2 regions of the Propioniciclava coleopterorum genome follow, and region 2 is predicted to be linked to the other one. Evidence: predicted binding sites of a transcription regulator. Region 2 holds the regulator's gene; the other holds the start of a gene.
The links. Region 2 encodes LexA, which represses DNA repair genes until DNA is damaged. Its sites were predicted from a motif close to TCGAACANNTGTTCGA; they were not measured.
Positions count from the first base shown of each region.

Region 1: the regulator LexA is predicted to act here: its motif matches at 1,831-1,846, upstream of G7070_RS12565 (DUF6504 family protein).

Region 1 is NZ_CP049865.1:2,633,435-2,638,819, reverse strand. Features, by position in the region: gene G7070_RS12575 (DNA polymerase III subunit alpha) at 1-919, opposite strand, end outside; gene G7070_RS12570 (SAV_6107 family HEPN domain-containing protein) at 912-1,523, opposite strand; gene G7070_RS12565 (DUF6504 family protein) at 1,523-1,807, opposite strand; gene G7070_RS12560 (hypothetical protein) at 2,089-2,262, shown strand; gene G7070_RS12555 (DUF2332 domain-containing protein) at 2,416-3,447, shown strand; gene G7070_RS12550 (OmpA family protein) at 3,488-3,958, opposite strand; gene G7070_RS12545 (hypothetical protein) at 4,026-4,634, opposite strand; gene G7070_RS12540 (NAD(+)/NADH kinase) at 4,742-5,385, opposite strand, start outside.
Region 2 is NZ_CP049865.1:3,221,893-3,227,277, forward strand. Features, by position in the region: gene hflX (GTPase HflX) at 1-524, shown strand, start outside; gene G7070_RS15300 (DUF952 domain-containing protein) at 517-900, shown strand; gene G7070_RS15305 (ATP-dependent DNA helicase) at 1,001-2,926, shown strand; gene lexA (transcriptional repressor LexA) at 3,047-3,835, opposite strand; gene G7070_RS15315 (hypothetical protein) at 4,058-4,426, shown strand; gene nrdR (transcriptional regulator NrdR) at 4,677-5,177, shown strand; gene G7070_RS15325 (vitamin B12-dependent ribonucleotide reductase) at 5,234-5,385, shown strand, end outside.

The DNA.
Region 1 (5,385 bases), 590 kb from region 2:
GGCCGACGACGTCGAACTCGGGCAGGTGGATCTCACCCAGCCCGACGTCGGCGCGCGGGTCGAGCGCGCAGCGCAGCGCCAGGGTGCGGGTGTCGCCGATCAGGCGCGACGCGTCCCGGCGCCCGGCGAGCAGCGTGACCTCCTGCGCGCCGGCGAGCATCTCCTTGCCGGACTTGAGGTACCCCTCGGCGTTGCGGCGGTCGACGTTGCGGGCGTCCAGCGGGACGAGCCGGCGGGCGGCGTCCAGCACGTCGGCGACGGGGGCGTCGGACTTGCGCGCCATCCGCACCGCGTTCGTCAGCACGCCGGTCAACCCGTGCGCGTCGGCGAAGGCGAGCATGCGCCCGGCCAGCCGCGCGGAGCCCGGCCCCGCGCCGGCCAGGTGGTGGTTCGTGACGCCGACGACGAGCTGGTCGCGCTCGAGCCGCTCCAACCAGGTGCCCAGCACCCGTTCGGCGCGGGGCTCGTCGCGGGCCGCGATCGCGGCGCCCAGGTCGGAGTCCGGGCCGAGCACGACGACGGTGTCGTCGCGGCGCTCCCCGATCAGGCCGCGGGTGGTGACCGGGGTGCCGCGCTCGCCGCGGGCGTGGGTGGCGGTGACGAGGCGGCACAGCGAGCCCCAGCCGCGCCGCGACTGCGCCAGCACCACCGCGCGGTGCGGCGGCGCGGGGTCGCGCGGCCCGCGCGGGCGCGCGCCGGCGTCCTCGACGGCCAGGTCGACCCCGACGACGGGCGCCACCCCGGCGACCATGCACGCCTTGGCGAACCGGACGGCGCCGTAGAGGCCGTCGCGGTCGGTGAGCCCGAGGGTGTCCATGTCATGGCCGGCCGCCGCGGCGACGAGCGCGCTGGGGTGGCTCGCGCCGTACTGCAGCGAGTAGCCCGACGCGACACGCAGGTGGACGAACGGGTCAGCCATGCGCCCCCACCCTCACCCCGGCCGCGCGGGCGAACGCGTGGGCGTCCCGGATCAGGTCGTCGGCCTCGCGGCTGGTGACGAGCCCGACCGCGCCCGCCTCGACGGCCCGGCGCTTGAGCGCCAACGCGTCGAAGTAGGCGGCCCACTCCCCCAGCTCGGGCGCGACGCGGGTCAGGGCCGCCCACGCGCCGGGCCGCCCGGACACGTCGGCGCGGCGCCGGGACAGCACCAGCGCGGCGACCTGCAGCGCGGCGGTGTGCGCGAGCAGGAACCGCCGCGCCGGCGTCGCCGCGGCCTCGGCGGCGGTCAGGGTGGCGTCGACGCTGGGCACGGCGGCCGGGGCCGGCGCGTCACGCGTCGCTGCGGCGGGGGGCGTGCCCACGCCCGGCTCGGCGCGGTCCCGCCCGGGTTCGGCGCGGCCCTCCCGCGCGGCCTCGGCGCGGTCCCGCCCTGGCTCGGCGCGGTCCTGCGCGGGGCCGGACTCGGGGCGCCCCGGCTCGGGACGCACGGTCTCGCCGCGGGGACGGCCCGCGCGGGGACGGTCGGCGCGCGGCCGGTCGGTGCGGGGCCGCTCGCCGCGGGCGGGACGGATCGGCTGGGACATCAGTCCATCACCGCCCGCAGGAACCACTCGTCGCCGGCGACCGGATGCGCCAGCTCGTAGACCCCCGGCACCATCGCCCGGTTCGGGGCGGCGAGCACCCGCCAGATCTCGGACTCGGCCAGCAGGTCGTCCCCGGGCGCCGACCACCAGTCGGCGGTCTCGCGCCAGGTGGTCTCGACGTCGAGCACCTTCCACAGCCGCCGCCGCCACAGGAACTCCACGGGCCCCAAAGCCCCGTCCACCTCGCCCGACCGCACCGCGATCGGCTCGTCGTAGCGCCGCATGACCACCCCGAAGGAACCACCATTCGAACGTCTGTTCGATGGGAGATTCACTATAAGCCGGGCCTCCGACACTGCGTCAAGACGGCCGCGACCCCCCTCGCCAGGGGCCGGTGCGCGGTCCCGGATGGGACGCCACCCTCCCGGGCGAGCGCCCTCCGAACGGCGGTCGGTGCGCGGCCACGGACACCCCATCCTTCGAGGGTTCCCCCGCCCCGTCCGCCGGGGTAGCCTCAGCGCAACCGGCGCCCCACCTCAGGGTGCCCACACCCCGAGGAGTCACCATGGGATGGTGGACCGACCTACGCCGACGCTTCAGCCGCCGCGCCTCGACGACGCCGCCCACGGCCGCGCCGCGGGAGGCTGATCGGCTCGAGGCCGACCTGGACGCCCGCCGCCACCAGGCCCAGCAGCGGGCACGCATGCATCAGGCCCAGGACTTCGGCTCGTACGGATGACCGGGCCGCGGCGCCCGGCTCGCGGGTGCACACGGGGGCGGCAGCCCCCGGCGGCGGGCCTGAACCCGGGCGGCCACCCCGCGGGTCGACGCGGCGTCCCGCCACGATCCGGGCACCCGACCGACGGCCCGCTCGCGCCGCGATAATCCCCCGATGAAGGATGCGCACGCGTTCGTCCGGACGCCGATCGACGAGCTCTACCAGTGGTTCGGCGCCGAGGCCGAGCCGACGTCGCCGACCTGGGGGCGGCTGTGCGCCTGGATCGCCGAAACCCCCGCGATCGCCGACCGGCTCGACGCGCTGCCCGGGCAGGCCCGCCAGCCGAACCGGTTCCTGGCGGCGATCCGCTACCTCGACGGCCCCACCGAGCCGGGCCCGGACTTCCTGGCCTGGGTCGAGCGGAACTGGCCGACGATCGAGGAGATCGTGCTGACCCGCAACACCCAGACCAACGAGCCCGGACGCTGCACGGTGCTCGCGCCGCTGCTGGCGTCCCTGCCGCAGCCGATCGCGCTGCTGGAGCTGGGCACCTCGGGCGGGCTGTGCCTGCTGGCCGACCGCTACCGGTACGCCTACACCGGCGCGGTCGAGCTGACCGCCGCCCCCGCGGCGGCCCCGGCGGACGCCCCGACGTTCCCCTGCGTGACGGACGATCCGCTGCCCGCCGATCCGGCCGGCCTGGTGATCGCCGCCCGGCACGGCCTGGACCGCAACCCGCTCGAGGTGGCCGACCCGGACGTCCGGCGCTGGCTGCGCGCGCTGGTGTGGCCGGGCGAGCAGGACCGGGAGGGGCGGCTGGCGGCCGCGCTGGACGCCGCGGCGTCCGACCCGGCGCCGACGACGCGTGCGGACCTGACGGAGGATCCGGCCGGGCTGCTGCGCCGCCACCTGGACGCGCTGCGGGCGCAGGCGCCGGACGCCACCCCCGTCGTGCTGCACTCGGCCGCGCTGGCCTACCTGGAGCGGGACGACCGGGACGCCGTGGTGGACGCGATCCGCGCCGGCGGCGCGCACTGGCTCTCCTTCGAGGGGCCCACCGTGATCACAGAACTGCGGCCGGCGGTGGACGCCCTCCCGCCGGGTCCGTACACCCCGCACTTCATCGTGGCCCTCGACGGCGTCGTGCGGGCGCGCGCCCAGTCGCACGGCCGCTGGGTGCACTGGCTCGACGCCGACGCCCGCTGAGGAGGCCTCGGGAGGCCCGCTCCGCGCCGCGGGACGCGCCTCATCCGCCGTAGGAGATCGTCACCCGCCGGTTCTTCTCGCGACCCTCGGGGTTGTCCTTGTCCGCGCTCTGGTTCGGGGCCACCGGCCGGCTCTCGCCGTGGCCGGCGACCTCCAGGGTCACATCCAGGCCGGAGGCGCGGATCGCCGCCGCGACGGTCTCGGCGCGCCGGCGCGACAGCTCGAGGTTGGAGGCGTCGTCCCCGATGGAGTCGGTGTGCCCGTCGACCTTCACCGTCGTCCCGGCCGGGATGCCGCGGACCAGCTCGCCGATCTTCGCGGTCGCCGTGGGGCTGAGCTCGGCCGAACCGAAGGCGAACAGCACGTCGGACTGCAGGCTGATCGTCGTGGCCCCCTGCTCGGTGCTGACCGTCTGGACGGGGGTGATGGCGCCCTCGAGCGGGGTGATGCCCTTCTCGAGCGGGGTGATGCTGTCGGCGCGCTGTTCGGCGGTCCACTCGTCACCGGTCAACGCGAGGGCCGGCGTCGTGCCCGCGGCCGCGATCCCGCGGCGAGCGCCGCGGCGAGGACGGCGCGCCTCACGACAGCTTCACCTGGGTGACCGGCGGCGCACCCTCGGTGATGATGGCGTCCATGGCCGTCACGTCGGCGGGCGGCCCCGCGAAGTAGGCGTACGCGTAGTGGGTCTGCCCGGGCGCGAACCTGACGGAGTCGGAGTCGGTGCGCGCGCTGGCCGTGCCGCCCTCCAGGACGGCGTGCTTGGTGAGGTTGACCTGGTCGATCAGGTAGGGACGCCACGGCAGGCCGCCCAGGTAGGCCCGCAGGGTCTGCGCGTCGGTCGAGGAGGACTCGACCTCGAACGAGTAGACGCCCAGCACGCTGGGGCCGACCCGCTTGAGCTGGTGCAGCGTGACGGTGAGGGTGTCCTCGGCCGAGTCGGTGCCCTGCGCCGGGATGGTCGCCGAGCCGATCGGGTCGCCGAGCTCGGTGAGGTCGATGCCGGCCTTCTTGGCGGACTCCTGCGCGACGCTGTCGGTCGGGGTCGCCGAGGCCGTCCCGGGCGCGGGCGGCGGTGTGTCGGAGGGACCCGCCGGCGCAGGGCCGCCGACGCAGCCGCTCAGCGTCGCGGCGGCGATCACCGCCGCCAGCAGGCCCGCGCCGCGCGCGTGCTTGGGTGTCGTGGTCATGTGTCCCCCGGTCGTTCAACGGTCGGTGGCGGCTCCGCGCCGCGCGGTCCCGGCCACACTAACCACGGCCACGGCGCCCTCACAACGTCGTTGTGCGGCGTGGCGCGCTAGCCGGCGACCAGCATGAGCCGCCGCCGCGCCACCCCGAGCCGGACGCGCTGACCCCAGGCGAGGGTGAGCCGGTCGGCCTCGATGCCGTCCCCGAAGGCGACCAGGCCGTCGGTCTCGACGACGATCTCCAGGGCGGCGTCAGGGCCGAGCAGCCCCTCGACGCGGTCGGTGCCGGTGGCCGGGGAGGGCCAGGCCTCGCGGACGAACCACGCCAGGGCGGCCTCGGTGGGGCCGGGCAGCCGCAGCGGCGTCCGGCGCGAGCGGGCCACGGACGCGCACCACCCGGTCGCGCCGGTCCCCGTCGAGACGATCAGCCCCGAGGACGCCTGCCGCTCGTCGCCCCCGTCGGCGCGCAGCGTCCAGCGCGCGGTCTGGTGGCTCGGGTGGCCGAGGTAGACCTCGTTGAGGGCGAGCAGCCGCTGCCCGTCGTCGGCCACGGCCTCGACCATGGTCAGCGGCGCCGTCCGGCCCGACTCCGCGAGCAGGCGCGCCACGTCGTCGGGCGCGTGCGGCACCAGGACGCCGGGGTTGCGCCCCGGCTCGGGGTCGACGCCGATGACGGGCTGGCCGTCGAGGTACTTGGCGACGTTGGCGACCAGGCCGTCCTGCCCGACCACCACGATGCGGTCCTCGGGGGCGA
Region 2 (5,385 bases):
GATTCGTGCGGCACCTGCCCCACGACCTCGTGGAGGCGTTCCGCTCGACGCTGGAGGAGTCCGCCGAGGCCGACCTGCTCGTGCACGTCGTGGACGCCAGCGACCCCGACCCCGCGGGCCAGATCACCGCGGTGCGCACCGTGCTGAACGAGATCGGCGCCGGCCACATCGCCGAGCTGATCGCGTTCAACAAGGTGGACCTGGTCGACGAGGCGGCCCTGCTGCCGCTGCGGACGCTCGCCCCCGACGCGCTGTTCGTCTCGGCCCGGCGCGGCGACGGCCTGGACGCCCTGCGCGCGGCGGTGGAAGCGCGGCTGCCGCGTCCGGCCGTCGAGGTGCGCGTCCTGATCCCGTACGCCCGCCACGAGCTGATGGACCGGATCCACAAGGCGGGCGAACTGCTGGCGTCGGAGCACACCGCCGACGGCACCCGGGTGCACGCCCGGGTGAACGAGGACCTGGCCGGCGAACTGGCGCCCTTCCTGGAGGCGTCGGCGCAGGCGGGAGGAGGAACGCATGGCTGAGTCGCTGCCGCTGTGGCACGTGTCGGAGCGGTCCCTGTGGGAGGAGGCGCTGGGCGCCGGCGTCTACCGCTGGTCCACCCGGGGCCGGACGCTGGGGGACGAGGGCTTCATCCACTTCTGCTACCCGTCGCAGCTGGAGTGGGTGGCGCGCCACTTCTACGACGGCGTCACCGAGCCCCTGGTGATCCTGGAGGTGAACCGCGACGCCCTGGGGGCGCCGATCCGGCTGGAGTCCGTGCTCGGGTCGGAGGAGCGGTTCCCGCACCTGTACGGGCCGCTGCCCACCCGCGCGGTCGCGTTCGTCCGGACGTTGGAGATCACCGCCGAGGCGATCACCATCGGCGATCCCGAGCACGTCGACCGCACCGGTGGCTGACGCGCAGGCCCCGCGCACGCAGGAGACCACGCGCACACAGCAGATCCTGAACGCCGCCGTCGCCGGGATCGCCGGCAGCGAGCGCCCCGGCCAGGACGCGATGGCGGCGGCCATCGATCGCGCCTTCGCCGACGGGGAGCACCTGCTCGTGCAGGCCGGCACCGGCACGGGCAAGTCGCTGGGCTACCTGGCGCCCTCGCTGGCCTACCTGCTGGAGCACCCCCGCGGCCGCGTCGTGATCGCGACCGCGACCCTGGCCCTGCAGGCCCAGCTGGCCGGCGCCGACATCCCGGCGGCGGTCAAGGCGGCCGAGAAGGTCGGGGGGCGCACGGTCACGCACGCCATCCTCAAGGGCCGCACCAACTACGCGTGCCTGCACCGCGTCATCGAGGGTGCCGGGGCCGAGCAGGACACGCTGCTGGGCGCCGCTGAGGTGGCCGAGGGACTCCGCAAGACCCGGGCGGACGCGTCCTCGGTGCTCGGCGCCGAGGTGGTCGCGCTGCGGGAATGGGCCCGCGACGAGCTGGACGCCGAGGGCGCCGGGGACCGCGACGACGCGCCGACGCACACCGCCGCGGCGTGGGCGCAGGTGTCGGTGCCGGTGCGTGAGTGCCTGGGCGCCCAGCAGTGCCCGTTCGGCGACGTGTGCTTCGTGGAGCGCTCCCGGGCCAAGGCCAGGGAGGCCGACCTCGTCGTCACCAACCACGCGTTGCTCGCCATCGACGCCATGCACGGCAACACGGTGCTGCCCGAGCACGACCGGCTCGTCATCGACGAGGCGCACGAGCTCACCGCCCGGGTGACGGGCGCGGCGTCGCACGAGCTCAGCCCGCAGCAGGTCGAGCGGGTGGCGCGACGCTGCCTGCCCTACCTCGACGACGACCTCGCGATCGAGTTCCTCGACCTCGGCGAGATCCTGACCGATGCCCTGGCCGACGCGCCGCTGGAGCGGATCACCGACCCCGAGTCGCCCATCGTCGCGACGCTGGCGCGGATCCGGGACGTGGCGCGCCGGGTGGTCAGCCAGGCCAACGGCGACGAGCCCGAGGCCAAGCAGGCCTCCGCGGCCGCCAAGGAGATCTTCGACGTCGCCGAGGCCATGGCGGCACTGAAGGACGGCGACGTCGTGTGGGTCAGCGAACGCGAGCGCTTCGGCCGGTGGCTGGTCGCCGCGCCCCTGGACGTGGCCTTCCTGCTGCGCGACCGCGTCCTGAGCCAGACCCCGACCGTGCTCACGTCGGCCACCCTGACCATCGGGGGCCAGTTCGAGGCGGCGGCGTCCTCGGTGGGGCTGAAGCGCGACGAGCGGGCCGACGCGGGCGCCGAACCGGACGACGACGCGCAGGCGTGGCGCGCCCTCGACGTCGGGTCGCCATTCGACTACCAGCGCCAGGGGATCCTCTACGTGGCGGACCGGTTGCCGCCGCCGCGCCGCGACGGCATCACCCCGGAGGCGCTGAAGGAACTCGCCGAGCTGGTCTGGGCGGCCGGCGGCCGCACGCTGGGGCTGTTCGCGTCCCAGCGCAACGCCGAGGCGGCTGCGCGGCACTGCCGGGCCGAACTGCCCGGGCAGACGATCCTGTGCCAGGGGGACGCCCAGCTCAGCGAGCTGACCCGACGCTTCATCCGCGAACCCGAGACCAGCCTGTTCGGGACGCTGTCGCTGTGGCAGGGCGTCGACGTCCCCGGCGAGACCTGCCGCCTGGTCGTGATCGACAAGATCCCCTTCCCGCGGCCCGACGACCCGCTCATGCAGGCGCGGCAGAACGCCGTGAGCAGGTCCGGGGGGAACGGCTTCATGTCGGTGGCGGCGGCGCACGCGGCGCTGCTGCTCGCCCAGGGCAGCGGCCGCCTGATCCGGCGCGTCACCGACCGCGGCGTCGTTGCGGTGCTGGACCCCCGTTTGAAGACCGCCCGCTACGGCGGGTTCCTGCGCTCGTCGCTGCCGCCGTTCTGGTCCACGACCGACCCGGAGGTGGCCGTCGCCGCGCTGCGTCGCCTGGGCCCCGAGGCGAAGGCGGGCTGAGCCAGGGGCGTCCGCGTCCTCCCGGGCGGCCAGGCTCACTCGTCGGCGCACGACGCGCACCCGCCCCGGCACAGCGCTGCCCGCGACCGGCGGCCGCGGGCAGCGTGGGTCGGGAACGGGTCAGACGCGCCGCAGGACGGCGGTCACCTTGCCGAGGATCGTGGCCTCGTTGCCGTCGATGGGGGAGTAGGCCTCGTTGTGCGGCAGCAGCCACACCTGCCCGGGCGTCCGCTTGAAGGTCTTGACGGTGGCCTCGCCGTCGATCATGGCCGCGACGATGTCGCCGTTGTTGGCGTCGGGCTGCTGCCGGACCACCACGTAGTCGCCGTCGCAGATGGCGGCGTCGATCATCGAGTCGCCGCGGACCTCCAGCAGGAACAGCTCGCCCTCGCCGACCAGGTCGCGCGGAAGCGGGAAGACCTCCTCGACCTGCTGCTCGGCCAGGATGGGGCCGCCGGCGGCGATCCGACCCAGCATGGGCACCTGGACCGCGCGCGAGACGTGCACGTCCTCGTCGTAGCCGGACGCCGCGGGCGCGGCCTGCGGGGCGGTGCGGACTCCCGGCCCCTGTGCGCCGGGCAGGTGGACGACCAGGGCGCGCGGCCGCTTGGGGTCGCGGGAGAGGAAGCCCTTGGCCTCCAGGGCCTTCAGTTGGTGCGCCACGCTGGAGGGCGACGCGAGGCCGACGGCCTCGCCCATCTCGCGGATGGTGGGCGGGTAGCCGCGCTCGGCCAGCGCGGTCTGGATCGTCTCCAGGATCAGGCGCTGGCGCAGCGTCAGCCCGTCGGCGTCGGCCGGCCCGTCGGGGAGGGCGTGCACCTCGCCCAGCCGCGCGAGGTCGTCCTCGCTCGGTCGGCCACGTCGATGCTGCCGGGGGATGCCGTTCTCGCCGCTGTCCTTGCTCGCCATGGCAGCAACCTAAGGCACGCGCGCCGGCTAATCAAACACCTGTTCGACCGTGTCGCCACCGAGCGGGCGGCGCCCCGCAAGAAATGTCGGAGGCGGCGTGCAGGGTGATTCCTGAGCCCGAACGGCCCGCCGAGAAGGCGCCGGGAGGGTTGCAATCGTAAGAGTGTTCGATAATACTGTTCGAACAGGCGTTCGATGGACGCCGGACGGAAGGAGTCAGTCATGACCGCACTGCTGCTGGATTACCCGACCACCGCTCGGGTGCGCGTCCGGCCGTCCCGCGAGCACGCGGGTGTCCCGGTCGCTCCCCACCGCACGGCGCCGCACCGCTCCACCGGGCCGACGCAGCGGCGCTGGTCGGTGGCGCAGGGGAGTTCCGCACGCCCCGCAGTCGCGCCGGCCGTCGCTTCGGGGCGGCTCTACTGGACGCCCCGCGGGCTCGCCGTGATGATCGCGCTGGTCGCGATCGTGGCGGTGACGATGGTCGCCACGATCGTGGGATCGTTCCTGGCCGTGAGTGACGCCCCGCTGGTGACCCCCGCCCCGCAGGCGGCCCTCGCTCAGCCCGCCGCCGCGGGACTGGTGGGTTGACGGCCCCACCGCTCCGGTCACCCCCTTAAGAGCCGCCCCGCGCCAGCGCGAGGGCGGCTCCGTCGCCTCCGCAACATCGCGGCGCGTCTGGGTTGATTGTGGTGACGGAACGGCCTAACCTCTACATCTAGTAGTTACAGCGGTGTTCTTAGTCCACAGGTAGTGGTTCTGGTCCACACGATGTACACCGATCATCCACAAGCGCATCCACAGGCGGGGTGTCGCGCGCGGTCGCGAGGAAGGGGGAGCCATGCACTGTCCATCATGCCGGTACAAGGACTCCCGCGTGCTCGACTCGCGCGTGGCCGAGGACGGCAGCTCCATCCGCCGGCGCCGCGAGTGCCGGTCCTGCGGCAAGCGGTTCACGACCCTGGAGCAGATGCAGCTCGTGGTCGTGAAGCGCTCCGGCGTCATCGAGCCGTTCTCCCGCGAGAAGGTCGTCAACGGGGTGCGCAAGGCCTGCAAGGGCCGTCCCGTCTCCGACGCCGACCTCGCCAAGCTCGGCCAGCAGGTCGAGGAGTCGCTGCGCAGCAGCGGCCAGGGTGAGATCGAGGCCGACGACGTCGGCCTGGCGATCCTGCGCCCCCTGCGCGCGCTCGACGCGATCGCCTACCTGCGGTTCGCCTCGGTGTACCAGCACTACGACTCGGTGGAGGACTTCGAGTCCGCCATCGAACAGCTCAAGGCCAGCGGCGAGGCGTCCACAGCGGCGTCCCATCCAGCGCAGCCCCTACCCGATCAGCTGTTCTGATCACCCGTCCAGACATGCCACCCGACGACAGCGTCAACCCACACAGGAGGAGCAGAGTGACCGCAACCAAGCAGGCGCCACGCAAGGCAGCCGCCAAAGGCAAGGGCCTGAGCATCGAGCGCGTCTTCACCACCGAGGGTGTCCACCCTTACGACGAGGTGGCCTGGGAGAAGCGCGACGTCGTGCAGACGAACTGGAAGACCGGCGA